DNA from 4 places in the Streptomyces sp. NPDC058470 genome. Region 4 is predicted to be linked to each of the others. Evidence: riboswitches for the same ligand, from Rfam matches in the RefSeq annotation. Region 4 holds a riboswitch; each other region holds the start of a gene.
The links. Region 4 has a riboswitch for cobalamin ahead of metE (5-methyltetrahydropteroyltriglutamate--homocysteine S-methyltransferase). Riboswitches for the same ligand answer to the same signal wherever they lie in the genome.
Positions count from the first base shown of each region.

Region 1: another riboswitch for cobalamin. It lies ahead of ACFWP7_RS18720 (ribonucleoside-diphosphate reductase subunit alpha); the one in region 4 lies ahead of metE (5-methyltetrahydropteroyltriglutamate--homocysteine S-methyltransferase).
Region 2: another riboswitch for cobalamin. It lies ahead of ACFWP7_RS19870 (CbtB domain-containing protein); the one in region 4 lies ahead of metE (5-methyltetrahydropteroyltriglutamate--homocysteine S-methyltransferase).
Region 3: another riboswitch for cobalamin. It lies ahead of ACFWP7_RS25505 (cobalamin biosynthesis protein); the one in region 4 lies ahead of metE (5-methyltetrahydropteroyltriglutamate--homocysteine S-methyltransferase).

Region 1 covers NZ_JBHXMF010000023.1:39,068-46,618, reverse strand. Annotated here, with positions in the region: gene ACFWP7_RS18720 (ribonucleoside-diphosphate reductase subunit alpha) at 1-1,808, opposite strand, end outside; cobalamin riboswitch at 1,943-2,089, opposite strand; gene mctP (monocarboxylate uptake permease MctP) at 2,412-4,019, opposite strand; gene ACFWP7_RS18710 (DUF3311 domain-containing protein) at 4,016-4,270, opposite strand; gene ACFWP7_RS18705 (CstA-like transporter-associated (seleno)protein) at 4,400-4,600, opposite strand; gene ACFWP7_RS18700 (carbon starvation CstA family protein) at 4,572-6,710, opposite strand; gene ACFWP7_RS18695 (GntR family transcriptional regulator) at 6,825-7,551, opposite strand, start outside.
Region 2 covers NZ_JBHXMF010000025.1:56,100-63,650, forward strand. Annotated here, with positions in the region: gene ACFWP7_RS19840 (MDR family MFS transporter) at 1-1,533, opposite strand, end outside; gene cobF (precorrin-6A synthase (deacetylating)) at 1,616-2,386, opposite strand; gene ACFWP7_RS19850 (DUF309 domain-containing protein) at 2,457-2,981, opposite strand; tRNA gene ACFWP7_RS19855 (tRNA-Pro) at 3,082-3,155, shown strand; gene ACFWP7_RS19860 (hypothetical protein) at 3,367-3,843, shown strand; gene ACFWP7_RS19865 (hypothetical protein) at 3,956-4,795, shown strand; cobalamin riboswitch at 4,946-5,087, shown strand; gene ACFWP7_RS19870 (CbtB domain-containing protein) at 5,123-5,344, shown strand; gene ACFWP7_RS19875 (CbtA family protein) at 5,365-6,123, shown strand; gene meaB (methylmalonyl Co-A mutase-associated GTPase MeaB) at 6,300-7,280, opposite strand; gene scpA (methylmalonyl-CoA mutase) at 7,277-7,551, opposite strand, start outside.
Region 3 covers NZ_JBHXMF010000036.1:56,821-64,371, reverse strand. Annotated here, with positions in the region: gene cobN (cobaltochelatase subunit CobN) at 1-1,889, opposite strand, end outside; gene ACFWP7_RS25510 (cobyric acid synthase) at 1,886-3,394, opposite strand; gene ACFWP7_RS25505 (cobalamin biosynthesis protein) at 3,391-4,332, opposite strand; cobalamin riboswitch at 4,433-4,574, opposite strand; gene ACFWP7_RS25500 (hypothetical protein) at 4,709-4,930, opposite strand; gene ACFWP7_RS25495 (anion permease) at 4,943-6,187, opposite strand; gene ACFWP7_RS25490 (lysozyme) at 6,389-7,132, opposite strand; gene ACFWP7_RS25485 (class II aldolase/adducin family protein) at 7,328-7,551, shown strand, end outside.
Region 4 covers NZ_JBHXMF010000072.1:9,782-17,332, reverse strand. Annotated here, with positions in the region: gene ACFWP7_RS36770 (nuclear transport factor 2 family protein) at 1-162, shown strand, start outside; gene ACFWP7_RS36765 (NAD(P)H-binding protein) at 159-1,013, shown strand; gene ACFWP7_RS36760 (FAD binding domain-containing protein) at 1,074-1,796, opposite strand; gene ACFWP7_RS36755 (histidine phosphatase family protein) at 1,966-2,553, opposite strand; gene metE (5-methyltetrahydropteroyltriglutamate--homocysteine S-methyltransferase) at 2,698-5,016, opposite strand; cobalamin riboswitch at 5,182-5,401, opposite strand; gene ACFWP7_RS36745 (phosphocholine-specific phospholipase C) at 5,748-7,551, shown strand, end outside.

The sequences.
Region 1 (7,551 bases), on a different contig from region 4:
TTGGCGATACGTTCCCGCAGGGTCGTCCAGCGCTCGGGCCAGGTGAGTTCGGTGTCGTAGTGGTCCGGGTGCAGGACGCCACGGGCCGTACGGGTCTTCTCCCACGCGGGGAGCGGGCCGTTGCGCTCGGCGAGGTCCGCGGAGGCCTCGTACGCGGCGAGCATGACGCGCTCGGCGATACGGGTGGAGAGCGCCTTGGCCTCCGGCGAGTCGAAGGGCAGCCGCAGCTTGAAGAAGACGTCCTGGAGGCCCATCGCGCCGAGGCCGACCGGGCGCCACCTGGCGTTGGAGCGGCCCGCCTGCTCGGTCGGGTAGAAGTTGATGTCGACCACGCGGTCCAGGAAGGTGACCGCGGTGCGGACGGTCTCGTCCAGACGCTCCCAGTCGATGTCACCGGCCGTCGTGTCGACGAACGCGCCCAGGTTCACCGAGCCCAGGTTGCAGACCGCCGTCTCGCCGTCGTCCGTGACCTCCAGGATCTCCGTGCAGAGGTTCGAGGAGTGGACGGTGTGGCCCGGCTCCGCCGTCTGGTTGGCGGTGCGGTTGGCGGCGTCCTTGAAGGTCATCCAGCCGTTGCCGGTCTGCGCGAGGGTGCGCATCATGCGGCCGTAGAGGTCACGGGCGGGAATGGTCTTCTTGGCGAGCCCCGCTTCTTCCGCCTTGCGGTACGCCGCGTCGAACTCGTCGCCCCACAGGTCGACCAGTTCGGGCACGTCGGACGGGGAGAAGAGGGACCAGCGGGCGTTCTCGTTCACCCGGCGCATGAACTCGTCCGGGATCCAGTGCGCCAGGTTCAGGTTGTGCGTACGGCGGGCGTCCTCACCGGTGTTGTCGCGCAGCTCCAGGAACTCCTCGATGTCGGAGTGCCAGGTCTCCAGGTAGACCGCGGCCGCGCCCTTGCGCCGGCCGCCCTGGTTCACCGCGGCGACCGAGGCGTCGAGGGTCTTCAGGAACGGGACGATGCCGTTGGAGTGCCCGTTCGTGCCGCGGATCAGTGAACCGCGTGAGCGGATACGGGAGTACGACAGGCCGATGCCGCCCGCGTGCTTGGAGAGGCGCGCGACCTGGTGGTAGCGGTCGTAGATGGAGTCCAGCTCGTCCAGCGGGGAGTCGAGGAGGTAGCAGGACGACATCTGGGGGTGGCGCGTACCGGAGTTGAAGAGGGTGGGGGAAGAGGGGAGGTAGTCGAGGCGGCTCATGAGGCGGTAGAGGGCCGCGACCTCGTCGAGGGCGCGGGTCGTGTCGTCCTCTGCGAGGCCCGACGCCACGCGGAGCATGAAGTGCTGGGGCGTCTCGACGACCTTGCGGGTGATCGGGTGGCGCAGGAGGTAGCGGCTGTGCAGCGTGCGCAGGCCGAAGTAGCCGAAGCGGTCGTCGCCTTCAGTGTCGATCAGTGCGTCCAGGCGGGCGGTGTGCAGGCGTACGAAGTCCGCTGTGCGGTCGGCGATGAGGCCCTCGCGATGGCCGACGGTGACCGAGTCGGAGAAGGTCCGCACGCCCTGAGAGGCGGCTTCCGCCGCGATACTGACCGTCAGGAGCCGGGCGGCCAGCCTGGAGTAGACGGGGTCCTCGGAGATCAGGCCCGCCGCGGCCTCGGTGGCCAGTTCGCGCAGCTCCGCAGCGATTTCGGAGGCCCCCCGTGCGGAGCGGCCGCGCAGCGCGGCGGCGGCGACCCGGCCGGGGTCGGCGCCGGAGAGGTCGGCGGTGAGGTCGGTCAGGGTCCGCAGCAGTGCGGTACCGGGGCCGTCCGTCTCCACCGGGGCCTGCTGCGTAGTCGCTGAGGCCGGGTCGACTGGCGCGATGGTCACGTGGGGCTCTCCCTCGCTGGGCACGGGGCCTTGGGGAGGGTGGCGGGGCACACGAGCGCACGCTCTTGGGCAGCGATGCGCCGCGTCCACCGGCCCATTCCGCGAGGCCCGGACGTCATGTCACCCGGGCCGGCTGGCCGGGGCGCACTGTCGGCAGGTCCTCGGACTTGACTCCATACGCGAACGAACGCGCATAAGTACACCGTTGCGGGACAGTTCCGGATTTGCACCGGATTCCCCTGCGGCGACAGCGAGCATGAGCATACATCTTGTGTCGGGTAGCGGTGGCACCCCCACATGTTGTGTCGGGTGGTTGGCTGCCGGGGGTTCGTCGTGGGTCGGGGCCGTACCGGAGCATCCGTCCTCGGTCAGGCGCGGAATCGGTCGGCCATGAGGGGGGCGGCGTTGACGCGCCAGCCGCTGCGGGCGGACGTTCCGGCACGTCCCCTTCTGCCGGGGAGGGGGCATCTTTTAGCCCGTCCGGCGTTTGAGGACGAGGCCGTTCAGGCCGATAGCGGGGGTCTGGGGGCGCAGCCCCCAGGTACGGGACGGGTAGGGGCGGAGGGGGCGAAGAAGATCTCCCTCTCCGCCCCCCGCCGGTGGTTAGTGCGTTGTTCCCGCCGTCGCCGGCGGGAGTTCCACCTGTACGCCCTTGTCGCCGGCGTCTGCCGTGTAGTCCTCGGGGCTTGTCTCGTCGATGCCGTCGGGGGCGTTGAAGGCGCGGAGGGCGAAGGTGAGGATCACGGTCACCACGACGTTCAGGACGAATGCCGTCAGGCCGATGTAGCCGATCTCACCGATGCCGGGGATCTCCTTGGAGCTGCCGCCGAAGTGCTTCTGCGTGGGGGAGGCCACGCCGTACGCGGCGAGGGTGCCGTAGAGCATGCCGACGGCCCAGCCCGCGAGGAGGGCCCAGCGGTGGAACCAGCGGGTGAAGAGGCCGCCGACCAGGGCCGGGAAGGTCTGCAGGATCCAGATGCCGCCAAGGAGCTGAAAGTTGATGGCGACCGTCTTGTCCATGGTGAGGACGAAGACGAGGGCGCCGACCTTCACGAGGAGGGAGACCAGCTTGGAGATCTTCATCTCCTGCGCGGGAGTGGCGTCCGGCTTGATGAAGTCCTTGTAGATGTTCCGGGTGAAGAGGTTCGCTGCCGCGATGGACATGATGGCGGCGGGGACCAGGGCGCCGATGCCGATCGCCGCGAAGGCCACGCCCGCGAACCAGTCCGGGAACATGTTCTCGAAGAGCTGGGGGATCGCCAGCTGGGCGTTCTCCACCTTCACCCCGGCCGCGATCGCCATGAAGCCGAGCAGGGCCAGGAGGCCCAGCATGAGGGAGTACAGAGGGAGGATCGTGGTGTTGCGACGGATCACCTCGCGGCTGCGGGAGGAGAGCGTCGCCGTGATCGAGTGCGGGTACATGAACAGGGCCAGCGCCGAGCCGAGGGCGAGGGTGGCGTACGTCCACTGGCCGGCCTCGGCCGGGACGGTCCCGCCCGCGCCTGCTGCCGTGTACTTGTCGTTCGCCGCCTTGAAGATCTCGTCGAAACCGCCCAGCTTGATCGGGATGTAAATGATGGCCACCGCGATCACGATGTAGATCAGGGTGTCCTTCACGAACGCGATCATGGCGGGGGCCCGGAGGCCCGAGGAGTAGGTGTACGCCGCCAGCACGCCGAAGGCGATCAGGAGGGGGAGGTCCTTGACGAACCAGTTGGTGTCGTCGCCGCCTCCTACGCCCATGACGTCCAGGACCGCCTGGATGCCGACCAGTTGGAGTGCGATGTACGGCATCGTGGCGAGGATGCCGGTCACGGCTACGGCCAGGGACAGGCCCTTTGAGCCGAAGCGGCCGCGTACGAAGTCCGAGGTCGTCACGTAGCCGTGCTTGTGCGAGACCGACCAGAGGCGGGGGAGGAAGGTGAAGATCAGCGGGTAGACGAGGATCGTGTACGGCACGGCGAAGAAGCCGGCCGCGCCCGCCGCGTAGATCGCGGCCGGTACGGCGACGAAGGTGTACGCCGTGTAGAGGTCGCCGCCCAGCAGGAACCAGGTGACCCAGGTGCCGAACGACCGGCCGCCCAGGCCCCATTCGTCGAGGCTTTCGTCGGCTGCCCTGCGCCAGCGTGCGGCCAGGAAGCCCATGACCGTGACGGCCAGGAAGAAGAAGATGAAGACGGCGAGTGCGACGCCGTTCACGCCGTCGTTCATGCTCCGGCACCCCTCTTACGGGCGCGCTGGTCACGCTGCCACAGCTTGTACGCGGTCATGGTGAGGGCGGCCGAGATGAACACCCAGAGCATCTGGTACCAGTAGAAGAACGGGATTCCGATGAAGGCCGGGTCGGTCTTGGCGTACGAACCGACCCACAGCATCGCCACGAACGGCGCGAGCAGGCAGAGACCGATCACCACCCGGACCGGTGTCACCACCGGTGGCTTCACTTCAGGCGCATCTGACATATGGCGGCTCCGTCCCCTCGCTGATCACCTGTGTAACGCGCAGGCAATCTAGGCGACGAGGTCAGGTAAGCGGAACCCCTGTCCGTATGTCAGTCGGCAAATGGCGTCCGGATAGCCGTATATGCGTCCTCAGCAGCAGCGGAACCCCTGCCGGGGGTCCTTGTCCCGGCGGTCCGTTCGCATCCGCTCGAACTCGCGCCGGGTGGGGAGGAGAGCGGCAGGGTGGTCTTCTCGGATGTGCGCGATATGGCGGTCGTAGGATGATTCATCTGTCAATTCCCTTACGTACCAACGGATTCCGTTAATCGCTCTGTGCAGCGCCGACCGCATCGCGTTCCTCCGCCTTCTCCTGTTTGGTCGGGATCAGACCGGCCGGTGCGATGATCTTCGACTTCACGTACGGTGCCTCGGTCAGGGTGGAGAGCGCGGGGCGGCGTACGTGGCGGATGCAGACCCGGGCCGCGTCCGCGATCACGACGATGACCAGGACGGCCAGGACCGCCGCGAGGACGCCGTCCACCGTGGAGTTGGTGACGACCGTGTGCATGTCGTCCATGTTCTTGGCCGGTGGCAGGACCTTGCCCGCGTCGATGCCGTCCTGGTACACCGAACGCTGCTGGAAGAAGCCCACGCGCGGGTCGCCGGAGAAGACCTTCTGCCAGCTCGCGGTGAGGGTGACGACCGCGTCCCAGAGGAGTGGAATCCCGGTTACCCAGGCCCACTTGAGGCGTCCGGATTTCACGAGGAGTGTGGTGCAGACGGCCAGCGCGACCGCGGCCAGCAGCTGGTTGGAGATGCCGAAGATCGGGAACAGCTGGTTGATGCCGCCCAGTGGTTCGTGGACGCCGACCCAGAGGAAGTAGCCCCACAGGGCGCACACGACGCCGCTCGTGATGACGAGGCCGGGCTTCCAGCTCACGTTCCTGAAGGGCCGGTAGACGTTGCCCAGCATGTCCTGGAGCATGAACCGGCCCACACGCGTGCCCGCGTCGAGGGCGGTCAGGATGAACAGCGCCTCGAACATGATCGCGAAGTGGTACCAGAAGGCTCTGAGGCTCCCTCCGGTGACCTGGGAGAAGATCTCCGAGACACCGAGGGCCAGGGTGGGCGCGCCGCCGGTGCGGGAGAGCAGGGTTGCCTCTTCTACCTGTTCGGCTGCCTTCGCCAGGTCCGCGGGCGAGATGGTGTAGCCGAGGTTCGCGACCGCCTGGGACGCCGATTCGACGGTGCTGCCGATGACCCCGGACGGCGCGTTCATCGCGAAGTACAGACCCGGGTCGATGATGCTGGCGGCGACCAGCGCCATCACGGCGACCGACGACTCCATGAGCATGGAGCCGTACCCGATCATGCGGATCTGCGTCTCTTTCTGGATCATCTTCGGTGTGGTGCCGCTCGATATGAGCGAGTGGAAGCCCGACAGCGCGCCGCACGCGATGGTGATGAAGACGAACGGGAACAGCGAGCCCGCGAAGACCGGGCCGTCGCCCCGCGAGGCGAAGTCCGTGACCGGGTCCATTTTGAGTGTTGGCAGGGCTATGACCACGCCGAGGGCGAGCAGTGCGATCGTGCCGATCTTCATGAAGGTGGAGAGGTAGTCGCGGGGTGCCAGGAGCATCCAGACGGGCAGGATCGAGGCGATGAAGCCGTACGCCACCATCCAGACGACCAGGGTGGCGGGGGCGAGGGTGAAGGTGTCGGCCCAGGAGGATTCGGCGACCCAGCGGCCCGCGATCAGCGCGAGCAGCAGCAACGCGACGCCGATCAGCGATACTTCGGAGACCCGGCCCGGCCGCACCACCCGCAGGTAGAAGCCCATCAGGAGTGCGATCGGGATGGTCATCGCGATGGAGAAGGTGCCCCACGGCGACTGCGCGAGCGCGTTGACGATGACCAGAGCGAGTACGCCGAGCAGGATGATCATGATGGCGAAGGTGGCGACCAGCGCGGCGGCCCCGCCGAACGGGCCGATCTCCTCGCGGGCCATCTGGCCCAGCGAGCGGCCGTCGCGGCGCGTGGAGAAGAACAGGACGACCATGTCCTGGACCGCCCCCGCGAAGATCACGCCGACGATGATCCAGATGGTGCCGGGCAAGTAGCCCATCTGCGCGGCCAGTACGGGGCCGACGAGCGGGCCCGCGCCCGCGATCGCCGCGAAGTGGTGGCCGAGCAGCACGCGCCGGTCGGTCGGATGGAAGTCGATGCCGTCGTTCAGCCGCTCCGCCGGGGTCGCCCGGGTCCCGTCGAGCTTGAGCACCTTGTAGGCGATGAACTTCGAGTAGAAGCGATAGGCGATGGCGTACGAGCAGAGCGCGGCGGCGACCATCCAGGCGGCCGACACCTCCTCGCCCCGCGCGAGCGCGAGTACGGACCAGCCCGCGGCACCGATCAGCGCGACGAGGGTCCAGATGACGATGGATCGAGTGTTCGCGGTGCGCACCGGGTCGTCCTCCCGTCCATGCGATGACGGGAGGACCGTAGAACAGGAAGAGGAGCAGCGCTACACCTCCTGCATCACCCCAAGTGGTTTATTCCTGGGGGTGCTTGAGCGTTGCTAGTCCTGCGGGCGCTTCAGGCGTGCCACGAACTTGTACCGGTCGCCCCGGTACACCGACCGCACCCACTCCACCGGCTCGCCGTGTCTGTCGAGCGAGTGGCGGGAGAGCATCAGCATGGGCAGCCCGACGTCGGTGCCGAGCAGGCCGGCCTCACGCGGGGTGGCCAGCGAGGTCTCGATGGTCTCCTCGGCCTCGGCGAGGTGGACGTCGTACACCTCGGCGAGTGCGGTGTAGAGCGAGGTGTACTTGACGAGCGACCTGCGCAGGGCGGGGAACCTCTTCGCCGACAGGTGGGTCGTCTCGATCGCCATCGGTTCGCCGCTCGCCAGGCGCAGTCGCTCGATGCGCAGGATGCGGCCGCCGGCGGTGATGTCGAGCAGGCCGGCGAGGGTCTCGTCGGCGGTGATGTAGCCGATGTCCAGGAGCTGCGAGGTGGGTTCGAGGCCCTGGGCGCGCATGTCCTCGGTGTACGAGGTGAGTTGGAGCGCCTGGGAGACCTTCGGCTTGGCGACGAACGTGCCCTTGCCCTGGATGCGTTCGAGGCGGCCCTCGACGACCAGTTCCTGGAGGGCCTGACGGACGGTCGTGCGGGAGGTGTCGAACTCCGCGGCCAGCGTGCGCTCGGGCGGCACCGGGGTGCCCGGCGGGAGCGTCTCCGTCATGTCGAGCAAATGTTTCTTCAGGCGGTAGTACTTGGGCACGCGCGCGGTACGGATGGGGGCC
Region 2 (7,551 bases), on a different contig from region 4:
CACCTGTTTGAGGAAGAGGGCCACGATGAAGCCGAGGACCGCGACAGGGACCGTCCAGAGGAAGACCGTCTGGAGCGTGTCGGCGTACGCCTTGATGATGGGTTCGGCCGCCGCCGACGGCAGTCTCTTCAACCCTTCCGGGCTCTGTGAGGCCTGGGCGATCGTGGCCGGATCCGCGGCGCCGGTGCGGGCGGCCGCCGCGACCCCGTCGGTGAGGTTCGGCTTCAGGGAGTTGGTGTAGATCGTGCCGAAGACAGCTGTCCCGAAAGAGCTGCCCAGCGTACGGAAGAAGGTGACGCCGGAGGTCGCGGTGCCGAGGTCGGTGTAGAGCACGGTGTTCTGCACGGCGATCGTCAGCACCTGCATGGACAGGCCGATCCCGGCGCCGAGCACGAACATGTACAGCGACGCCAGCCAGGTGCTCGTGTCCGGTCCCATCAGCGAGAGCAGATAGAGCCCCACCGCCATCACCAGCGAGCCGACGATGGGGAAGATCCGGTACTGGCCCGTCTTGCTGACCACATTGCCGCTGAAGACGGAAGCGATGAGCAGGCCGATGACCATGGGCAGCGTACGGACGCCGGAGACCGTGGCCGAGTCGCCGTCGACGTACTGCAGATACGTCGGCAGGAACGTCATCGCGCCGAGCATCGCGAAGCCCACGATGAAGCTGAGGATCGAACAGACCGTGAAGACGGGGTTGGCGAACAGGCGCATCGGGAGGGTCGGTTGGGCCGCGCGGGTCTCGGCCCAGCAGAACAGGCCGAGCGCGACCACACCGCCGACGAACAGGCCGATGATCATGCCCGAGCCCCACGCGTACTCGTTGCCGCCCCAACTGGTCGCCAGGATCAGGGCGCTGGCACCGATCGCGACGAACGCGATGCCCAGATAGTCGATGACGGGGCGGACCACCGACTTCACGACGGGAATGGTGCGGGCCGCGGCGATGACCACGACGATCGCGATCGGCACGTTGACGTAGAAGGCCCAGCGCCAGGTCAGATGGTCCGTGAACAGACCGCCGAGGAGCGGCCCGATGACGGTGGCCACACCGAAGACGGCACCGATCGCGCCCTGGTACTTGCCGCGCTCCCGCAGCGGAATGACATCCGCGATCAGGGCCATGGCGGTCACCATCAGACCGCCCGCGCCGATGCCCTGGACCGCCCGCCAGAGGATCAGCATCGTCATGTTCGGCGAGAGGCCGCACAGGAAGGAACCGCTGATGAAGATGATCGCCGAGGCCTGGAAGACCACCTTGCGGCCGAACAGGTCACCGAACTTGCCGACCAGCACCGTGGCGACGGTCTCCGCCAGCAGGTACGCCGTCACCACCCACGACATGTGCGCCGCGCCGCCGAGATCCGACACGATCGTCGGCAGAGCGGTGCCCACGATCGTCTGGTCCAGGGCGGCGAGGAGCATGCCCAGCATGATCGTCACGAAGACGACATTGCGGCGCCGCTTGTCCAGCACCGGCGGTGCTGCCGCCTCCGCGGCGGGCGGCACGGTTTCCTCGGTGGTCGTCACATTCGTCACTTTCACACCGGAGTGCGCCATGTGCATGCGGGACGACCCGCCCGGCGTACGGGCCCAGCCCCTACTGAGCGTGCTACCCCTTCGGATGCCTGCGCAGCAGGTACGTGTCCATGATCCATCCCTTGCGCTCCCGGGCCTCGGCGCGCAGACGCTCGATGCGGGGAGCCGCCTCGGCAATGGGGCCCGAGGCGAGGATTTCGTCGGGAGTGCCTATGTAGGCGCCCCAGTAGATGTCGATGTCCTGGTCGGCGTACTGCCGGAAGGCCTGATGGGCGTCGAGCATGACGACCACGTCGTCGACGCCGTCCGGGAAGCCCTCCGCGAGGCGGCGGCCGGTGGTGATCTGGACGGGCCGGGCGACCCGGTTGAGGCCCGTCCGGTGCCGGGCGACCAGCGCGGACACACTGCTGATCCCGGGTACGACGTCGTACGTGAACGACACCGCACCCCGCTCCAGAATCTCCTCCAGGATCCCGAGCGTGCTGTCGTACAGCGAGGGATCGCCCCAGACCAGGAACGCGCCGCTCTCCTGCTCGCCCAGCTCCTCGGAGATCAGGCGCTGGTAGATCTCGGCTCGGGCGCTGCGCCAGTCCCCGACCGCCGGCGAGTACGCCGTGCCCCCGGCGGACCGGTCGCGGTCCGGGTCGCGCGCCTCGACCAGCCGGTACGTCCCCTCGGGTAGGTGCGCGTCGAGGATGTCACGGCGCAGCTGGACGAGGTCGGCCTTCACCTCGCCCTTGTCCAGGATGAAGAACACGTCGGTGTCCCTCAGCGCCTTGACCGCCTGAAGCGTGAGCTGGTCGGGGTCACCCGCCCCGATCCCGATGACATGAATCTTTCGCACACCCAGAGTCTGCCGCACACCACTGACAGTGGCTCCACCGCACCCGGCGGAGGGAGGGCGCGCGGCTTCGTCACCCTCGCCGTCCGCGCAGCCGCGGCGCCCAGGCCGTCGCGCTGATCGCCGTACCGTCCCGCTCGACGGCTCCCGCCAACTCCCTTGCCCAGGAGCCCAGCTCCACGAGCACCATCCCGTAGGGGCGTGCCCGGCCGGTCCCCGAAGCCCACTCCTCCACCGCCCCGGCCCCGCGCCGCAGCAGCCGCGCCCCGCCCGTCGTGTTGCCCCTTGCCGCGTGAGTGAGCCCCACGGCGAGCTGGGCGAGCCCCCGCCACAGCGCACGCTCCTCCTCGGGGCCCGCCTTCCAGGCATCCTCGAAGACCTCGTGCGCGTGGAACGGTCTTCCGCCGTCCAGCAGCGCCTGTGCCTCGGCGACGGTCTCCTCGGGGCTGCGTACGAGGCCCTCCGGCTGCCGTTCCACACCGGCCGCGCCGTACGGCAACGGCCGCCCCAGTCCGTCACGCGGCCGGGCGTTCCGCGCCCGCCCGTCCGGGTCCCGGTCCCGCCCGCCGCCCTGCCGAACCTCAGATGCCCCGCTCATACCCTGATTGTCGCGCGCTTGCGCAATTAACGGAGCAGCCCCTGGGGTGGGGTAAAGTTCTGTTCGCACGATCACGCGGGTCACCGTGGGTCGAACGCATCGGGACGTGGCGCAGCTTGGTAGCGCACTTGACTGGGGGTCAAGGGGTCGCAGGTTCAAATCCTGTCGTCCCGACGGTGCGGAGGGTCTTCGCAGGCGAGAGCCTGTGGGGGCCCTTTTCGTGTGGGGCATTCCGGTCCTTGGGGCTGAGCGCGCCGCTCATGGGCACCTTCGCTCGGAGCCCGGGCCGCGCTGAACGGTCGGCGGTCTGCGTCCGTACCCCTCGTCGAATGCGTCTGTCCGCACCTGTGGGCGGGCGGGAGCGGTCCCGAGACGGAGAGGCGACGTGCACCGGCAGCAAGCGCGAGGACGCACCGGACGCAACCTGGCACGTGGCGCCGCACTCGCCGCAAGCCTGGCCTTTCTGCCGCTGGCCACGGCCTGCGGCAGCGGCGAGGACGACGCCGCGGCGGATCGTGGGCAGGCGGAGATCGCCGCCCCCTCGGCCGCGGTCGTGGCGCCGGCCAAGGTCGAGGTGATCGCCAACCTGACCGGGTGCAAGGTGCAGATCCGCACCGACGCAGATGAACTGCGCGTGGGTGTCTGTCACACCGAGAACGCGGACTACGCCATCACGACCTTTCCCGAGGAGAAGTACAAGCTGACGTGGCTGAACACCGCCAGCATGTACGGGGGCAAGTACCTCGTCGGCTCGCGCTGGGTCGTCACCGCGCCCGAGGAGATGCTCGAGCCGTTCCGCGCGAAGCTCGGCGGAACCATCCAGCAACTGCGCGGCATGGGCCCCACCCTCAGCTCGTCGTAGCTCGCGAACATCCACGCCGTACGTCGCTGACCTGCGCATCGTGATCAAGCCGATATTGACAACGGTACTGATCACTACGGAAGGTGCATGTTCGGACGACTGGGGTGGGAACGTGGAACGGCAGCGGTACGACGTGGAACGGCAGCAGTACGCAGAGCGGTGCTCGGAGCTTTTCGCGGTGGGTGGATTCGCCGCTGTGAGGACAACTGCGGAGGCGGGGCTCGAGGAGTGCGGGCCGGATCCCGTTCTCTTCCGCTGGCTCGGGCAGGCGCACGCCGCGGAGGACGAGGACGACCACGACGCCGAGGCCGAGGCCGCGTATCGCCAGGGCCTCGCGCTCGCGCCGGACGATCTCGGGCTCCTGGTGTCGTATCTGGAGTTGTGCCTTCGCGCCGACGCCTTCGCCTACTCGGGGCGTGCAGCCCGTGCGGTGCCCTTGCAGGCCAGGGTCGAGGAGTTGGCGCCGCCCGGCTCGCCCGAACGCGAGCGCGTCGATGCCGCGACCGGCTGGGCCGGCCGCGGTTACTGGGACGACGTGAAGTCAAGTGCCGTTCAGGGGCAGGCTCATCAGGAAGCCGTCGCGGAACAGAGCGTGCTGGTCACCGAGGCGCTGCGGCGAGCCGCCCGCGGGGAGTCCGGCGAGGGTGACGGAGAAGACCTCCGGGCCGCCGAACTGGCCGCGGCGGTCGAGCTCCTGCAGGGGCCCCGAAACGCACCGCTGCGCCTGCTGCTCGCCCATCGGGTCGCCGCGTATGTGCTGACGTTCGTCCTGTCGTTCGGTCTGAACAAGACGCTGGTGTGGAGCGGAGTGGTCGAATACAGCCTGTGGGGCTGGTTGTTCTGGATTCCGTTGCTCGCCGCGGAAGGCAAGCTCCGCGAGGCCAAGAGCCTGGGACGGGAGCGCGTCATCGCGCGCATGCAACAGCGCCATCTGGAGACGGACAAGGCCTGACCTTCGGGTCGGCGGTCGCGAAGTGGGCATGGACGCTCTCGTTGTCAGCGGGCGCAAGAGTTCCGTCACCGGTGACCCACGGGTCGCACCGGCCGCGTCACCAGGCAGGAGAGGAAGATCACGCCAGGTGACGCGGTCTTGGCCATGCACGCGACACACGGTACCGTCGGTCCGATATCGACGACGGCGAGACGGAAGCTGGTGAGAATCCGGCACGGTCGCGCCACTGTGAAGAGGACGCCCTTGGGGTGCTTCCCAAGTCAGACCCGTGGCCGTCGTCCACTGCACCACCGAGATGGGACGCGAACTCCCAGAGGAGGCCCTGCCATGGCGCAGCATGTCGCCCAGCCGACAACCACCATCCCCGTCATACCGGCCAAGTTGCCGCTCAAGGACATCGCCCCCTGGGCGGTCTTCTTCGGCATCCTGATGCTGGTCCTGTTGTACTTCGTCGGCGCTGAGCAGGGCGCCACCTCCGTCGTCTCCGGCGAGGAAGTCCACGAGTGGGTGCACGACGCCCGCCATCTCCTCGGCTTCCCCTGCCACTGACGAAGGACGCCGCGCACCTCATGAACTCCGCAACAGTGAGAAACCTTCTCGTGCGGGGCATGCTCGCCGGCCTCGGTGCCGGCGTGCTCGCCCTGATCGTCGCCTACTTCCTCGGTGAGCCGAGCGTCGACAGCGCGATCAGCTTCGAGGAAGCCCATGCCTCGGGCCACGAGCACGAGGTCGAACTCGTCTCCCGCAGCCTCCAGTCCACCGCAGGCCTCGCCACCGGTGTGCTGATCTACGGGGTCGCCTTCGGCGGCATCGCCGCCCTCGCCTTCTGCTTCGCGCTCGGCCGCGTGGGCCGTTTCGGTGCGCGGGCGACGGCGCTGCTCCTGTCGGGGAGCGCGCTGCTCGCCGTGTACGTCGTGCCGTTCCTCAAATACCCGGCCAACCCGCCCGCGGTCGGCAACGGCGACACCATCGGCAAGCGGACCACCCTGTACCTGCTGATGATGGTGCTCAGCGTGCTCCTCGCCATCGCCGCCACCATTCTGGGCAAGCGGCTCGCCCCGAAGGTGGGCACCTGGTATGCCACCGTCTCGGCGGTGGCCGCCTTCGCCGTCGCGATCGGACTGGCGTACGCGTTCCTGCCCGTCATCAACGAGGTGCCGGCCGACTTCCCGGCCACCGTGCTGTGGCGCTTCCGCGTCTCGGCGCTGGCCATACAGATCACCCTGTGGGGTGGCTTCGGGCTGGTGTTCGGCGAACTGGCCGAGCGGTTGCTCCATCCCAAGCCTGCGACGGCCACGGCGGGACGACCGGTCGCCGCTCCCCACTGAGATGACCCGCCACGCGAGCCAGGGCCCACGGAACCATCCGGGGGCCCTCTCGCGTACCGCCCACCCGGAGACAGAGACAGCCCTCGAGGGCGATGACTGTCTGCGCTGCGCGATAGCGGCCTTGTTACGTCGCCGCCGGGAGCCCGACGTCTGAGGCAACGGGAATCCGGCAGCCGCTAGTCCTTGCCGCCGAAGGTCCTGAGAATGCGCTCGGCGGCGAGTGTGGCCGTCAACTCGCCGTCCCTGACCCGCTGTTCGAGGGCAGGTGCGAGGGCTCGTACGGCCGGATCGGCATGCAGACGGCCCAGGAGTTCGTCGCGGACCATCGTCCAGGTCCAGTCGACCTGCTGGTCACGGCGTTTGGCGGCGAGCCGGCCGGACGAGTCGAGGAGCGTGCGGTGCTGTTCCAGGCGGTCCCAGACGGTGTCCAGGCCGGCCGACTCGCGGGCGCTGCAGCTCAGTACGGGCGGCGTCCAGGCCGCGTCCCTGCCGTGCATGAGCCGGAGCGCGCCCGCCAACTCCCGTGCGGCTGCCTGCGCGTCGCGTTCGTGCGGTCCGTCCGCCTTGTTGACGGCGATCACGTCGGCCAGTTCGAGGACGCCCTTCTTGATGCCCTGGAGCTGGTCGCCGGTGCGGGCGAGGGTCAGCAGGAGGAAGGAGTCGACCATGTTCGCCACGGCCGTCTCGGACTGACCGACACCGACCGTCTCCACCAGCACCACGTCGTAGCCCGCGGCTTCCATCACCACGATCGACTCACGCGTCGCCTTGGCGACCCCACCCAGCGTGCCGGCGGTGGGGGAGGGCCGGATGAAGGCCGCCGGGTCGACGGCCAGGCGTTCCATCCTCGTCTTGTCGCCCAGGATCGAACCGCCCGTACGGCTGGAGGACGGGTCCACCGCCAGCACCGCCACCCGGTGGCCGAGCGCGGTCAGCATCGTGCCGAAGGCGTCGATGAACGTCGACTTGCCCACGCCCGGTACGCCGCTGACGCCGATCCGCCGCGCCCGGCCGCTGTGCGGCAGCAGCTCGGTCAGCAACTCCTGGGCGAGCGCCCGGTGTTGGGGCCGGGTGGACTCGACGAGGGTGACGGCGCGCGCGACGAGCGCGCGCTTCCCGTCGAGTACGCCCTTGACGTAGGTGTCGAGCTCGATCACAGGTCGTGCCCGAGATCGGCCGAGAGCCGCTGGACGAGGTCGTACGCGGCGTCCGGGATCACCGTCCCGGGCGGGAACACGGCGGCCGCACCCATCTCCAGCAGGGTCGGCACGTCCTGCGGAGGGATCACCCCGCCCACGACGATCATGATGTCCTCGCGGCCCTCCGCCGCCAGCTCCTCCCGCAGCGCCGGTACGAGGGTGAGATGGCCCGCGGCCAGCGAGGACACCCCGACGATGTGCACGTCCGCCTCGACGGCCTGGCGGGCCA
Region 3 (7,551 bases), on a different contig from region 4:
GAGTCGAAGGCGTCGTCGTCCGGCTGGTCGTCGACATGCAGGTCGTGGTGCAGCTCGGCCGCCTTGACCAGCGTCCAGATCTGCGCGCGCACGGCCGGGGCCTTCGTCGGGTCCAGGTCGGACACGAGCGCGTACTCGTCGAGGAGCTGCTCCAGCTTCGCCAGATCGCCGTACGTGTCGGCGCGCGCCATCGGCGGTACGAGGTGGTCGACGACCGTGGCGTGCCCGCGCCGCTTGGCCTGGGTGCCCTCGCCGGGGTCGTTGACGATGAAGGGGTAGATGAGAGGGAGTTCACCGAGCACGGCGTCGGGCGCGCAGCCGCCGCTGAGGCCAAGTCCCTTGCCGGGCAGCCATTCCATCGTGCCGTGCTTGCCCATGTGGACGACCGCGTCGGCGCCGAACGAGTTCTCCAGCCACCGGTACGCCGCCATGTAGTGGTGCGAGGGCGGCATGTCCGGGTCGTGGTAGATCGCGATCGGGTTCTCGCCGAAGCCACGCGGCGGCTGGATCATCACGACGACGTTCCCGAACTGGAGGGAGGCCAGCACGATGTCGTCGCCGTCGATGTACAGGTTGCCCGGCGGCTCGCCCCAGGCCTCCAGCATGCCGTTGCGCAGCTCGGGGTCGAGCTTGTCGAACCATGCCTGGTAGTCGGCGAGCGGCACGCGTGCGGGGGCCGAGGCGAGCTGTTCCTCGGTCAGCCACTCGACGTCGTGGCCGCCCGCCGCGATGAGGCGGTGGATCAACTCGTCGCCGTTGTCCGGGTATTCGGTCAGGGCGTAACCGGCGCCGCGCAGCGCGTCCAGCACCCGCACCGCCGAGGCGGGCGTGTCGAGCCCCACCGCGTTGCCGACCCGGGAGTGCTTGGTCGGGTAGGCGGTGAAGACGAGCGCGAGCTTCTTGTCCTTGTTCGGCTTGTGCTTCAACCGGGCGTGGCGCACGGCGATTCCGGCGACGCGCGCGGCCCGCTCAGGGTTGGCGACGTACACCGGGACGTCGTCAGGGCCCTGCTCCTTGAAGGAGAACGGCACGGTGATGAGCCGCCCGTCGAACTCCGGGATCGCGACCTGCATCGCCGCGTCCATGGGGGAGAGGGCGGCGTCCGAGGCCTCCCAGGCGGCATGCGAGGAGGTGAGGCAGAGTCCTTGCAGCACAGGGATGTCGAGGTCGGCGAGCGCCCCGATGTCCCAGGCCTCCTCATCACCGCCCGCGGAGGCCTGCGAGGCGTGGGTGCCGCCGGCCGCGAGCACGGTGGCGACCAGCGTGTCGGCCCTGGCGAGGATCTCGTACAGTCCCGCGTCGGCGTCACGCAGCGAACCGCAGTACACGGGAAGGGCGTTGGCCCCCCGCGCCTCGATCGCGTCGCACAGCGTGTCGACGAAGGCGGTGTTGCCGGACAGCTCGTGCGCCCGGTAGAAGAGCACGCCGATCGTCGGCCGGCCCTCGACGAACGTACGCTCGCCGCTCACGCCGAACTCGGCCATCTTGCGCGGCTCTTCGAATCCCTCGCCGGTGAGCAGCACGGTGTCGGAGAGGAAGCGGGCCAGCTCGGTCAGGTTCTCCGGGCCGCCCTCGACGAGATAGCGCAGCGCCTCGGCGACCACACCGGCGGGCACGGACGACTCGGCCATCAACTCCGCGTCGGGGACGGCCTCCCCGCCGAGCAGCACGGTCGGAATGCCGGACGACTTGAGGAAGGCGAGCCCGTCCTCCCAGGCCCGCTTCCCGCCAAGGAGCCGTACGACGGCGACGTCCGCGCCCCTGACCAGCTCGGGGAGTTCGGTGGTGACGTCCACCCGGGTCGGATTGCCGATCCGGTACGCGGCGCCGGAGGCCCGGGCCGCCAGCAGATCCGTGTCGGCGGTCGACAACAACAACACTGTGCTCATGCGGGCGCTCCCGGTGGAATGAAAGGCAGTCCTGACGGCGCGCCCGACTCGATGAGCCGCCACAGCGCGTCCGTATCCGCGTGTTCCTCGATCAGATCGCCGAGCAGGTCCAACTGTTTCTCGCGCAGCGCCGCGAACGACGTGTCGGCGGCCGGTACGAAGCGGCGCCCCGCGGCGGCCGCCACCTCGCGTAGAAAGGCACGCCGGAACCCGTCCGACTCCAGCGAGCCGTGCCAGTGCGTGCCCCAGACCTCACCGACCCGGCACCCGTCCAAGAAGGCTTCCCCGCCGGTGACTTGGGCAACGCCGTGATGAATCTCGTACCCCTCGACATGCTCGCCGAGCGCCTCGCCCACGGGCCGCGTGAGCGTCTTCTCCCGCGCGAACCGCACCCGTACAGGTAGCAGCCCGAGCCCGTCGACATGACCGGCTCGCGACTCGACCTCGTCCTCGATGTGCTCGCCGAGGAGCTGGAAGCCGCCGCAGATACCGAGCACGGGCCGTCCCTCGGCCGCGCGTCGCGCGATCGCGTCGGCGAGCCCGCGCTCCCGCAGCCACTCCAGTGCCTTCACCGTCCCCCGGGTGCCGGGTACGACGACGAGGTCCGCGTCGGCCAGTTCCTCGGCCCGGTCCACGAAGCGCACGACGACACCCGGCTCGGCCGCCAGCGCGTCCACGTCCGTGAAGTTGGACATCAGGGGGACCGCGCAGACGGCGACGCGCAGCACGTCCTCGCCGACGGGCGCGACGACCACGGACTCCCGCACTGCCCCCCTCAGCGAGACCGCCATCCCGTCCTCCTCGTCGATCCCGAGGCCGTGCCGGAAGGGCAGCACGCCGTAACTGCGCCGCCCGGTGAGCCCGTGGAGCATGTCGAGCCCCGGCTCCAGCAGGGAGACATCCCCGCGGAACTTGTTCACCAGGAACCCGGCGACGAGCTCCTGGTCCTCGCGCGACAGCAGCGCGACGGTCCCGAAGAAGGACGCGAAGACGCCCCCACGATCGATGTCGCCCACGACCAGCACGGGCAGTCGCGCGTTCCGCGCGATCCCCATGTTCACGATGTCCGTCCGCCGCAGATTGATCTCGGCAGGACTCCCCGCCCCCTCGCAGATCACCGCGTCATACGTGCCCCGCAACTCGGCGAGGCACTCCAGCACGGTCCCTAGCAGCGCCTCCTGCCGCCCGCCGTGGTAGCCGCGCGCACTCATCTCACCCACGGGCTTCCCCATGAGCACGACCTGACTGCTCCGGTCACTCCCCGGCTTCAGCAGTACGGGATTCATGAGCGCGGTCGGCTCCACGCGCGCGGCCTGCGCCTGCATCGCCTGGGCCCGCCCGATCTCGGCGCCCTCCCGCGTCACGAACGAGTTCAGCGACATGTTCTGTGCCTTGAAGGGCGCCACCTTGACGCCCTGCCGCACCAGCCACCGGCAGATCCCGGCGGTCACGACACTCTTGCCCGCGTCGGAGGTGGTCCCGGCGACCAGCAGCCCGCCGCTCACGAGGCACGCCCCTTCATGAGGAGCCGTCCGGCAGCACACACACCCAGCGCGAGCCAGCTCACGCGCCGCGACAGCCGTACGGCCCGCTCGATGTCACCGACCGCGACGGCGCGCCCCCCGCCGTTCAGAACGGGCCGGTGCTCGACCCGTCCGCCGTACGCGAGGGTCCCGCCCAGCCGTACCCCGAGCGCCCCCGCGAACGAGGCCTCCACCGGCCCGGCGTTCGGGCTCGGATGCTTGCAGGCGTCCACCCGCCACGCGCGTACGGCGCCCCGCGGATCGCCTCCGGCAGCGCCGGCGAGGGCAGCGGTGAGCCGCGCCCCCGGCCAGCCCGCGACATCGTCGAGCCGCGCGGAGGCCCAGCCGTAGCGCCGGTACTTGGCTGACTTGTGCCCGACCATGGCGTCGAGCGTGTTCACGGCCCGAAACCCGACAAGCCCGGGCACACCACCAACGGCCCCCCACACGAGGGCCCCCACCACGGCGTCGGAGGTGTTCTCGGCGACGGACTCGACGACGGCCCGCGCGATCCCGTCCGCGTCGAGCGCCTGCGGATCCCGCCCGCACAGATGCGGCAGCCGCTCCCGGGCCAGCTCGACATCGCCGGCTTCCAGCGCGCTGCCGATCGCCCGGGCCTCTCGGCCGAGCGAGGTCCCCCCGACGACGGCCCAAGTGGCGGCGGCGGTCAGCGCGAGGGAGGCGGTACGTGATCCCCGTACGGAATGACTCGCGAGCGCCGCGAGCACGGTGGCACCGCCCGCACACACGGCCGTGTGCAGCGCGCCCCACCCGCGGTCGTCCCGCCACAGCACCTGCTCCACGGCTCCCGCGGCCCGCCCGAACGCGGCGACCGGATGCCCGTGGCGGGGATCGCCGAGCAGTAGATCACCGAGGAGGCCGGCGGCGGCGCCGTACGCGAAGACGCGATCGGCACGCACCGGTTCAGCCGACCGTCAGGTCGGGCACAACCGTCGTTCGCAAGGCACCTGGGCAGCCGCGCATGGCGATATGTCCTCACTCAGGGTGTCCACGCCCTGGTTCGAAGAGACCGACGGTGGGAGTTCCTGGCTTCCGGGGACTACCTTCCCCGGTGACAGTGGCGGGACCGCGCCGGATTCGCACCGGCTTCCTCTCGTGCCGTCGTACTTGGCTCCGGCAGTCCACCACGGCGTTGGAAGACCCGTCAACTTGCTGTTGACCTGCGGAGGGAGAGTGTGCGAAGGCCCACATACGGGTGGGGCGTGGGACGTTGACACATCCCACGCCCCACCCGAGGCGATGCCTTGCTTGTGCGGTTCGGTCCCGGAATGGCCGTCAGGCGACGATCAGATAGATCCCGTACGCCACCGCCGCCGCGCAGGCGGCGAAGCAGGCGTACGCGCCGGTGACCGCGAGAGCGGCGGAGCCGCCCTGTGCCGAGGCCGACTCGCGCCTGGAGAGGCCGACGATGCCCAGGGTGAAGAGGCCGACGAGGGCCACGGTGGTCACGAGGCTGACTCCGAAGACGGAGCCGAGGGCTGCCCAGTCGATGTGCATGCTGTTCGTTCCTTACACCGTGGCCGGAGAGGTGGGCTCCGCGTCCGGGGACGGGATGGTGGCCTTCAGTTCGCCGGTCAGCTCGCCGGTGAGCGGACCCGCGGGCGGCGGGGTGACCGCGGCGATCGCCACGGTGACGACGCCCGAGGGCTCGGCGGTGACCTCGTTGACGTTGTCGATGGTCACCGGCTGGCGGCGTGACAGCTTCCAGATGGTGCCCGCGCCGGCCACCAGGAGTGCGCCCGTCAGGACGATGCCCCAGGTGCCCTGCTTGGTGAGGAACTCCGCGCCCGCGCCGACCAGGCCGGCCGCCGGGAGCGTGAGGCCCCAGGCGATGAACATGCGGCGCGCGGTCGACCAGCGGACGACACCGCCCTTGCGGCCGAGACCGGAGCCCATCACGGCGCCGGAGCAGGACTGCGTGGTGGAGAGCGAGAAGCCCAGGTGGGAGGAGGCCAGGATGACCGTGGCCGCGCTGGTCTGGGCGGCGAAGCCCTGCGGCGGCGCGAGGTCGGTGAGGCCCTTGCCCATCGTGCGGATGATGCGCCAGCCGCCCAGGTAGGTGCCGAGCGCGATGGCCATACCGGCCGAGACGATGACCCAGGTGGGTGGGTTCGAGTCCGGCGCGATCACACCGCCGGTGACCAGCGCGAGGGTGATGATGCCCATCGTCTTCTGCGCGTCGTTCGTGCCGTGGGCCAGCGAGACGAGGCCCGCCGAGGCGATCTGCCCGGCGCGGTAGCCCTTGGCCGTCGCCTTCTCGTCGGCGCGGCTGCCGATCCTGTACGTCAGCCGGGTGGCCAGCATCGCGGCGAGTCCGGCCACGACGGGCGCGGCGATCGCGGGAAGCAGCACCTTGGTGACGACGGTCGAGCCGTTCACCGACGACCAGCCGGCCGACATGACCGCGGCGCCGATGAGGCCGCCGAAGAGTGCGTGGGAGGAACTGGAGGGCAGACCCAGAAGCCAGGTCAGCAGATTCCAGAGGATGGCGCCGACGAGCGCCGCGAAGATCACTTCGGTGCGGATGCCCTCTTCGTTGATGATCCCGCCGGAGATCGTCTTGGCGACCTCCACGGAGAGGAACGCACCGACGAGATTCAGCACGGCGGACATGGCCACCGCCGTCTTGGGTCTGAGAGCACCGGTCGAAATGGTCGTAGCCATCGCATTGGCGGTGTCGTGGAAACCGTTCGTGAAATCGAACACGAGAGCGGTAACGATCACGATTCCGAGGAGGAGCGTGATGTGTTCCATTTACCCAGGCTTCTCTTTGACGTCAGTGGCACGAGGACCGTAGGCAACCTGGGTGAACGGAAGATGAACTTGGGCGGGCTTTCGAGTGTCTCTACGGCGAGCGCTCCTCCAATTGTGCTGGAGGGGCGGCTCTGGCCCGGTCCGATGTCTCGAACACAGGCGGAATGCTGGGTTCCGATAGTTCCACTAGGTCCTGTCGGCCTAGCCCTTCGCGAGCTTCTTGAGCTGGGTCGTGGATCCGTTGAAGAGATTCTGGTCGCCCGGCAGGCTGCCGCTGTTGTCGTACTGCCAGAAGGTCCAGAAGGACCAGCCGGCCGGCAGGGTGCCCGCGGTCGCCGAGTCGTAGCGCGCGAGCCACAAGGAGTGGTTCGCGCCGAAGGCGCTGCTGCTGCCGGTGCAGGTGTTCCACCAGTGCGTGGTCGTGTAGATCACCGGACGGCGTCCGGTCTGCCGCTTGACCTCGTCACTGAAGGCCTTGATCCAGCTCACCATCCTGGCTTTGGTCAGGCCGTAGCACTTGTTCGTGCCGTACGGGTTGTACTCGATGTCGAGCGCGGGCGGCAGCGTCCAGCCGTCCGCCCGCCACGCACCGCCGTTGCGCACGAAATGTGCGGCCTGGGCGGTGCCGGACGACTTGTTCGGCAGGGCGAAGTGGTAGGCGCCGCGGATGATGCCCGCGTTGCGTGCCCCGTTGTACTGCTGGCTGAAGTACGGGTTGCGGTAGGTGTGGGACTCGGTCGCCTTGACGTAGACGAACTGTGCGCTCTTCGCCTTGGCGCTCTGCCAGTCGACGTTCTTCTGGTGCGAGGAGACGTCGTGCCCCTTGGGCTTGCCGGCCGCGGAGGCCGGAACCTCGGCGAGAGCGGTCCCCCCGACGGTGAGTGCTGTGACGGTGGCCGCGACGACGCGGGCGCGATGGCGGGACGGTCTGTTACCACGGGCCATATTTCCCCCGGAATGGCGACGTGCGTGACAAAACCCCCAGAGGCTACTGGAAGATCATCGAAAACTCGTCGATCTCCGGCCAATTGCCCTCAGGGGGCGATGTATGCCCCTATGCGATCTTACGGACGAAGGGATTCCGCCCTAAAGTGCCCTCGCCGCCGCCGTGTTGACTCCGGGGCCTGGCAGGATCGCGGCATGGCTGAGCAGCGGCGGGACGCACGGGGCGATCGGGGCGGACGGGAGGGCGCGCAGGTGGCGCGTGAGCGGCACGCTCCGGACGCCCGGGGCGCGGAGGAGCGGGCGTGGGACGAGCTCGTCGCCACGGCGCGGCGCACGGTGGCCGAGGGGCTGGTCGTCGGTACCTCGGGCAACGTCTCGGTACGCGTCGGGGACACCGTCCTGGTCACACCGACGGGGGT
Region 4 (7,551 bases):
ATGCGCGGCGTGGGCCGCCTCGTGGACACCGACAGCCCCTTCGACATGACCTACATCGCCGTGGTCACGGTCAAGGACGGTCTCATGACCAGCTACCGCGACTACTGGAACCCGCTCGCCGTCCAGGATCCCGCCACCCACTTCGCCGGGAGCAACCGATGAACGCTGCCGAGGAGTTCACCCTGGTCATCGGAGCCACCGGTACCATCGGCAGCCGCGTCGCCGCCCGGCTGGCCGCCGAGGGCCGGCGCGTCAGGGCGGCGAGCCGACGTGCCACCCCCGTGGACGGCGCTTCTCCCGTGCGGTTCGACTGGGACGACCCCACCTCCTACGAGGCCTCTCTCGCCGGCGCGGACCGGGTGTATCTCATCCCGCCGCTCGGTGCTCCGGACCCGGCAGCCGTCATGCTGCCCTTCCTCCGGCAGGCCCGCGCCGCGGGTGTACGCCGGGCGGTGCTCCTCAGTTCGTCGGCGATCCCCGCCGGCGGCCCCGCCGTGGGGCAGGTTCACCAGGCGCTGCCCGGCCTGTTCGCCGAGTGGGCCGTCCTGCGGCCCTCGTGGTTCATGCAGAACTTCACCGGCGACCACGCGCACGCCCGGACCATCCGGGCGGACGGGACCATCCGAACGGCAGCCGGCGAGGGCCGCGTCGGATTCGTCGACGCCGACGACATCGCCGCGGTCGCCGTCCACGCACTGACCGGGGCGCAGGCCCCGAACACCGACCTGCTCATCACCGGGCCGGCAGCGCTCAACTACAGCGGCATCGCGGCCGTACTCACCGAGGTCACCGGCCGGACCGTCACCCACAGCCGACTGACCTACGAGCAGATGCGCGACCGGCTGACCGCCGACATGCCCGTCGAGTTCGCCGCGATGCTCGCCGGGATGGACCGGGCCATCGCCGAGGGTGCCGAGGACCGCACCACCGACACGGTCCAGCGCCTCACCGGCCGTCCGCCGCGCAGCTTCCGCGCCTTCGCGGAACGGGAGTTGGGCCGACTCCGGGTCTGACATCCCCGGTCCACGGACAACGGCGGCCACCGCGAAAACCTCCGCCGAAATCGCCCGTCCTCAACGGATGGCCGGGCGCGCCAAGAGCTCGGTGACCTGCCGGCGGACCACTTCCCAGGCCGCCGCGTGAAGTCCGCCGACAGCCGTACGGCGCAGAGTGTGGAGGACCTCTTCGGTATCGGCGTCACACACGGCGCTGTCGCTGAGTACCTCGTAGCCGTCGCGGACGGCGACGCGAAGGCGGGTTCGTCCGTCGCCGTCGCCATGCACAGCCGTCGCGACGACGAGGGGCGGCGGCCCACCCGCCTCGCCGGGCTCCTTGTAGTACGCGCTGGCGATCGGTTCGCGCCAGCGGAGGCCGAGCAGCAGATGGCGCTTGGCCAGCACCTCGGCCAGGTCCGTCTCATAGACGTTGTCCGGTTCCAGGACCGTCGCGCGGGCGTCCAGGACGAGTGCCGCGGGCAGCAGACATCGCAGCGTGCTCCCGACGATGTTGCCGCCGACGGTGGCCGTCCGGCGCACCGCTCCGGTTCCCACGGAGGAGGCTGCCCGGCGCAGCGTCTCCGGCAGCTGATCGTCGATCCGGTTCAGCACCACGGCCGCGCCCAGCGCCTCGCGGCCGATCGCGTTGGCCTCCGGCAGGTCGCGCAGCGACAGGGCCTGTTCGGGGAAGCCGTCCCGCTGCCAGGTGGCCCACACCAGAGTCGCCCCGCCTATCGGCACCGCCCCTTCGGCCATGCACTCCTGTGCTTCGGACAGGGACGTGGGCAGACGCAACAGCACGGTGGCCGACCTGCCTTCCTGGAAGTTGGGGGTTGAGATAGGCGCTACCTCAACCGCAAGACCGTTGGCATCGCGCATTTTCCCCGCGCCCGCGGGGGCGCGTACAGGGCTCACTCCTGCACGGGGCTCTCCTGGCGTGCGGGCCCGCGGTACGCCGCCGTTGACGGCGTCAGCGGCGGGCACCGGTGCGCGTACCGAGCGGCTGTCCGAGCCGCAGGTTCCAGCGTCCGGAGCGTCCGCTGACCTCGGTCGCGGTCAGCGGCGGTACGTCGAGCCGCCAGAAGGCCGCCTGTGGCGCCTTGAGGACCGTGACCACCACGGCCCGTACGATCTCCGGCTCCACCACGGCGAGGGTCCTGCCCGTGACCTCCGCGGACGCGTCCAGCCACCCGGCGACCCGCTCGCACAGGTCCCGCACCGATTCCCCGCCGGGCGGTGCCGCGGCCGGGTCCGTCAACCAGCGGGCCATCGCGTCCGGTTCCGCGCCGCCGACCTCGTCGAGCGTCCGACCCCGCCAGCGGCCCATGTCCGGAGCACGCAGCCCGGGTTCGTCCCGCGCGGCGAGCCCGAGGGCCGACGCCGTTTCCCGGCAGCGCACCGTCGGGGAGACCAGCACCCGGTCGGCAGTGGGAAGGGTGCCGGCGGCGGACTCGGCGCGTGCGGCGCCACTCGCATCGAGCGGGCTGCCGTCGTCGAACCGGGCCTCGCGCAACGACCGGTTCATCGCCGGTGAGATGAATGTGACGCGGCTGGTCACCACTTCGCTCCTGTTCTCCGTGCCGGGGGACGGGCACGTGCTTGGGCTACGACATCACAGCCACGCGCCACCTGTACGCCGAGCACCGACCGGGGACGGCCGAGAGGGAGCCGGAGCACTCCCTCTCGGCCGTCCCCGGCGGAGTCAGGATCCTGTGAGCTCGGCGCGGACCGTCCGGGCCGCCGCGACCAGGTTCTCCAGGGAGGCGCGGGTCTCGGGCCAGCCGCGGGTCTTCAGGCCGCAGTCGGGGTTGACCCACAGCCGCTCGGCGGGGATGGCCTCAAGTCCCTTGCGCAGCAGGGCCGCTGCCTCGTCCGCGCCCGGTACGCGCGGGGAGTGGATGTCGTAGACGCCAGGTCCGGCTTCGCGGGGGTAGCCGTGTCCGGCCAGTTCGCGGGCGACCTGCATGTGTGAGCGGGCGGCTTCCAGGCTGATGACGTCGGCGTCGAGGTCGTCGATGGCCTGGACGATGTCGCCGAACTCGGCGTAGCACATGTGGGTGTGGATCTGTGTGTCCGGACGCACACTGCTGGTGCTGAGCCGGAACGCCTCGGTGGCCCACGCCAGGTAGGCCGGGCGGTCGGCCGCTCGCAGCGGGAGCGTCTCGCGCAGCGCGGGCTCGTCGACCTGGATGACCGAAGTGGCCGCCGCTTCAAGGTCGTTGACCTCGTCGCGCAGGGCGAGGGCGACCTGGCGGGCGGTGGCGCCGAGCGGCTGGTCGTCGCGGACGAAGGACCAGGCGAGCATGGTGACCGGCCCGGTGAGCATGCCCTTGACCGGCTTCTCGGTCAGGGACTGGGCGTACGTCGTCCAGCGCACCGTCATCGGCTCGGGGCGGGAGATGTCGCCGGCCAGGATCGGCGGGCGGACGTAGCGGGTGCCGTACGACTGGACCCAGCCGTGCTGCGTGGCGAGGTAGCCGGTGAGCTGTTCGGCGAAGTACTGGACCATGTCGTTGCGTTCGGGTTCGCCGTGCACCAGGACGTCCAGGCCAATCTTCTCCTGGAAGGAGATCACCTCGCCGATCTCGGCCCTGATCCGCTCCTCGTACCCGGCGCTGTCGATCCGCCGCGCGCGCAGGTCGGCCCGCGCGGTGCGCAGTTCGGCGGTCTGCGGGAAGGAGCCGATGGTGGTGGTCGGCAGCAGGGGCAGGCCGAGGTGGGCGCGCTGGGCGGTGGCCCGCTCGGGGTACGGCTGGCTGCGGCGGGCGTCGGCCTCCGTGACGGCGGCGGCGCGGGCCCGTACGGCGGGGTCGCGGGTGATCGGCGAGCGGGCGCGGGCGGCCAGGGCGGCCCGGTTGGCGGCCAGTTCCGCGGTGATGGCGTCGGTCCCGAGGGTGAGGCCCTTGGCGAGGGTGACGATCTCGGCGGTCTTCTGCCGGGCGAAGGCGAGCCAGCCCAGGATCTGCGGGTCGATGTCACGCTCGGCGGCGGCGTCGAGCGGGACGTGGAGCAGCGAACAGGAGGCGGTCACGTCGACCTGACCGGCCAGGCCCAGCAGGGTGCCCAGCGTGGCGAGTGACTTCTCCAGGTTGTTGACCCAGATGTTGCGTCCGTTGACCACCCCGGCGACCAGGCGCTTGCCCCGCAGACCGCCCACGGCGGCGAGCGCGTCCAGGTTGGCGGCGGCCGCGTCGGTGAAGTCGAGGGCGAGCCCGTCGACGGGAGCCTTGGCGAGCACGGTCAGGGCGTCGCCGAGCCGGTCGAAGTACGAGGCGACCAGCAGCTTCGGTCGGTCGGTGAGCCCTCCCAGATCGCGGTAGGCGCGTTCGGCGGCGTTCAGCTCGGCCGGCGTACGGTCCTGGACGAGGGCGGGTTCGTCGAGCTGTACCCAGGTGGCGCCCGCGGCTCGCAGGTCGGCGAGGGCCTCGGCGTACACGGGCAGCAGCCGGTCGAGGAGGGTGAGCGGGTCGAAGTCCGCGGCCACGCCGGGCGCGGGCTTGGCGAGCAGGAGATAGGTGACGGGGCCCAGCAGGACCGGGCGGGCGGTCAGGCCCAGGGAGAGGGCTTCGCGGAGCTCGTCGACTTGCTTGGTGGAGTCGGTGGTGAAGACGGTGTCGGGACCCAGCTCGGGCACCAGGTAGTGGTAGTTGGTGTCGAACCACTTCGTCATCTCCAGCGGCGCCACGTCCTGCGTGCCGCGCGCCATGGCGAAGTAGCCGTCCAGGGCGTCGGTCACGACGGCGGTCCGGTGGCGTTCGGGGATCGCACCGACCATGACCGTGGTGTCCAGGACGTGGTCGTAGTACGAGAAGTCGCCGGTCGGTACCTCGTGGACGCCGGCCCCCGCCAGCTGCTGCCAGTTGGTCCGGCGCAGGTCGGCGGCGGTGGCACGTAGGGCGTCGGCGATGACGCGGCCCTTCCAGTAACCCTCGATCGCCTTCTTGAGCTCCCGGTTCGGGCCCTGGCGGGGGTAGCCGTACACGGTGGCCTGTGCTGCCGCGGCTGCGGTCCTGGTGGTCACGGAAATCTCCTTCGCGAGATGAATCCCTGAGATCCCGGAGACGGGACGAGAGCGCGAAGGGGTGACACACCGAACGCGACGATCCTCGCGCGGAAAGGCACGATCGTCCGTCTGGATATGTACGCCGACCCGCCCACGAGGTCACCGGGATGTCCGCGCACGATGGGTCACGCACGGGCAGCGGGCAGGTCTTCGGACTTGTGGGCGCGTCCTCCGAAGGGCGGACACCTACTGGCCGTCGCTTCCCAGTCCCTCTCGGGTCCAGTGCGTATGACGGCGGTCGTTCCCACTCACCGCTGCGGGGCAGTCCCGGAGTTCCACCGGGTTCCCTCTTACGACGCCTCCCGCCTGGCGGACGGGGCGAACCAGCTGCACAGACCAGCCTAAAGGGCTTCGGGCGACCGCGGGGACAACGCCCACATGCCGGATGGTGGGACGAGACATGCCGTCCCTGCGATCCGAGTCGGGACCGGGCGGCCGCCTCGCCGCGGGTTTTGCCTGACGTTGGTTGCGGGAGTCGGCCATTGGCGCTCCTATTGTCGCCGTTCGCCGCACGTATCGCCGAGTTTCACACAGGGGCCATGAGGCCCTTCCTTGTCGTTCGGTGCTCTTGCAACACTCCAATCGCACATGTTCCAGCAGCAGCCCGGCCACCCGGTCATCCCGCAGTTCCGTCGTTCGGTGGTTCGGTAGTTCCGTTGTTTCCGTCAGGACAAGAGGTCACCCAACCCATGCCTCAAGTGAATCGGCGCCGCTTCCTCCAGGTCACCGGCGGCACCGCGGCGCTCACCGCGCTGTCCAACAGCATCGAGCGGGCCGCGGCGCTGCCCGCGCACCAAGGCTCCGGCACGATCGACGATGTGGAGCACATCGTCGTCCTGATGCAGGAGAACCGTTCGTTCGACCACTACTTCGGCTCGCTCAGGGGTGTCCGCGGCTTCGGCGACCCCCGTCCGGCCACGACCTCGGGTGGCAGGTCGGTCTGGCACCAGTCGGACGGCGCCAAGGACGTGCTCCCCTTCCGGCCCGACGCCGACGACCTGGGCCTGCAGTTCATCCAGGACCTCCCGCACGACTGGAATGACGGACACGCCGCCTTCAACAAGGGCAAGTGCGACAAGTGGGTGCCCAGTAAGTCGTCGACGACGATGGCGTACCTGACGCGCGAGGACATTCCCTTCCACTACGCACTGGCCGACGCGTTCACCATCTGCGATGCCTACCACTGCTCGTTCATCGGGTCCACCGACCCGAACCGCTACTACATGTGGACGGGCTACACCGGCAACGACGGCACCGGCGGCGGCCCGGTCCTCGGCAACGACGAGGTCGGCTACGACTGGACGACGTACCCCGAGCGCCTCGAAGCTGCCGGCGTCTCCTGGAAGATCTACCAGGACATCGGCGACGGCCTGGACGCGAACGGCTCCTGGGGCTGGATACCCGACGCCTACCGCGGCAACTACGGCGACAACTCGCTGCTGTACTTCAACAAGTACCGCAACGCCAAGCCCGGCGACCCGCTCTACGACAAGGCGCGCACCGGCACCGACGCCCGCAAGGGTGAGGGCTTCTTCGACCAGCTCAAGGCCGACGTACAGGGTAAGAAGCTGCCGAAGATCTCCTGGATCGTCGCGCCCGAGGCCTTCACCGAGCACCCCAACTGGCCCGCGAACTACGGAGCCTGGTACATCTCCCAGGTCCTGGACGTGCTCACCTCCGACCCCGAGGTGTGGGGAAGGACAGCGCTGTTCGTCACGTACGACGAGAACGACGGCTTCTTCGACCACCTCGTACCGCCATTCCCGCCGCAGTCCGCCGCGCAGGGCAAGTCCACCGTCGACGTCGCGCCGGACCTCTTCGCGGGCGACGCGAGCCACACGGCGGGCCCCTACGGGCTGGGCCAGCGGGTGCCGATGCTCGTCGTCTCGCCCTGGAGCAAGGGCGGTTACGTCTGCTCCGAGACGCTCGACCACACCTCCATCATCCGGTTCATGGAGCGCCGCTTCGGAGTGCACGAGCCCAACATCTCGCCCTGGCGGCGGGCGATCAGCGGCGACCTCAGCTCGGCCTTCGACTTCGCCCACAAGAACGCGTCGCCGGTCACGCTGCCGGACACCGACGGCTACGAACCGCCGGACAACGACCACCACCCCGACTACGTGCCGACCCCGCCCGCGAACCCCGTCCTGCCCAAGCAGGAGCCCGGCTCGCGGCCGGCCCGCCCGCTCAAGTACGAGCCCGCGGTGGACGGTTCGGCGGACGCGGCGGCCGGCAAGTACACGCTCACCTTCGGCTCGGGCGCCGAGGCCGGCGCCGTCTTCCTCGTCACGTCCGGCAACCGCACCGACGGCCCCTGGACCTACACGACCGGGGCCGGCAAGAAGGTCGACGACAGCTGGAACTCGGCGTACTCGAACGGTTCGTACGACCTGACGGTGCACGGCCCCAACGGCTTCCTGCGCACCTTCGGGGGCCCGGGCAAGAAGGCCGGACCCGAGGTCACCGCACGACACGTCGGCGACAACGTCGAGC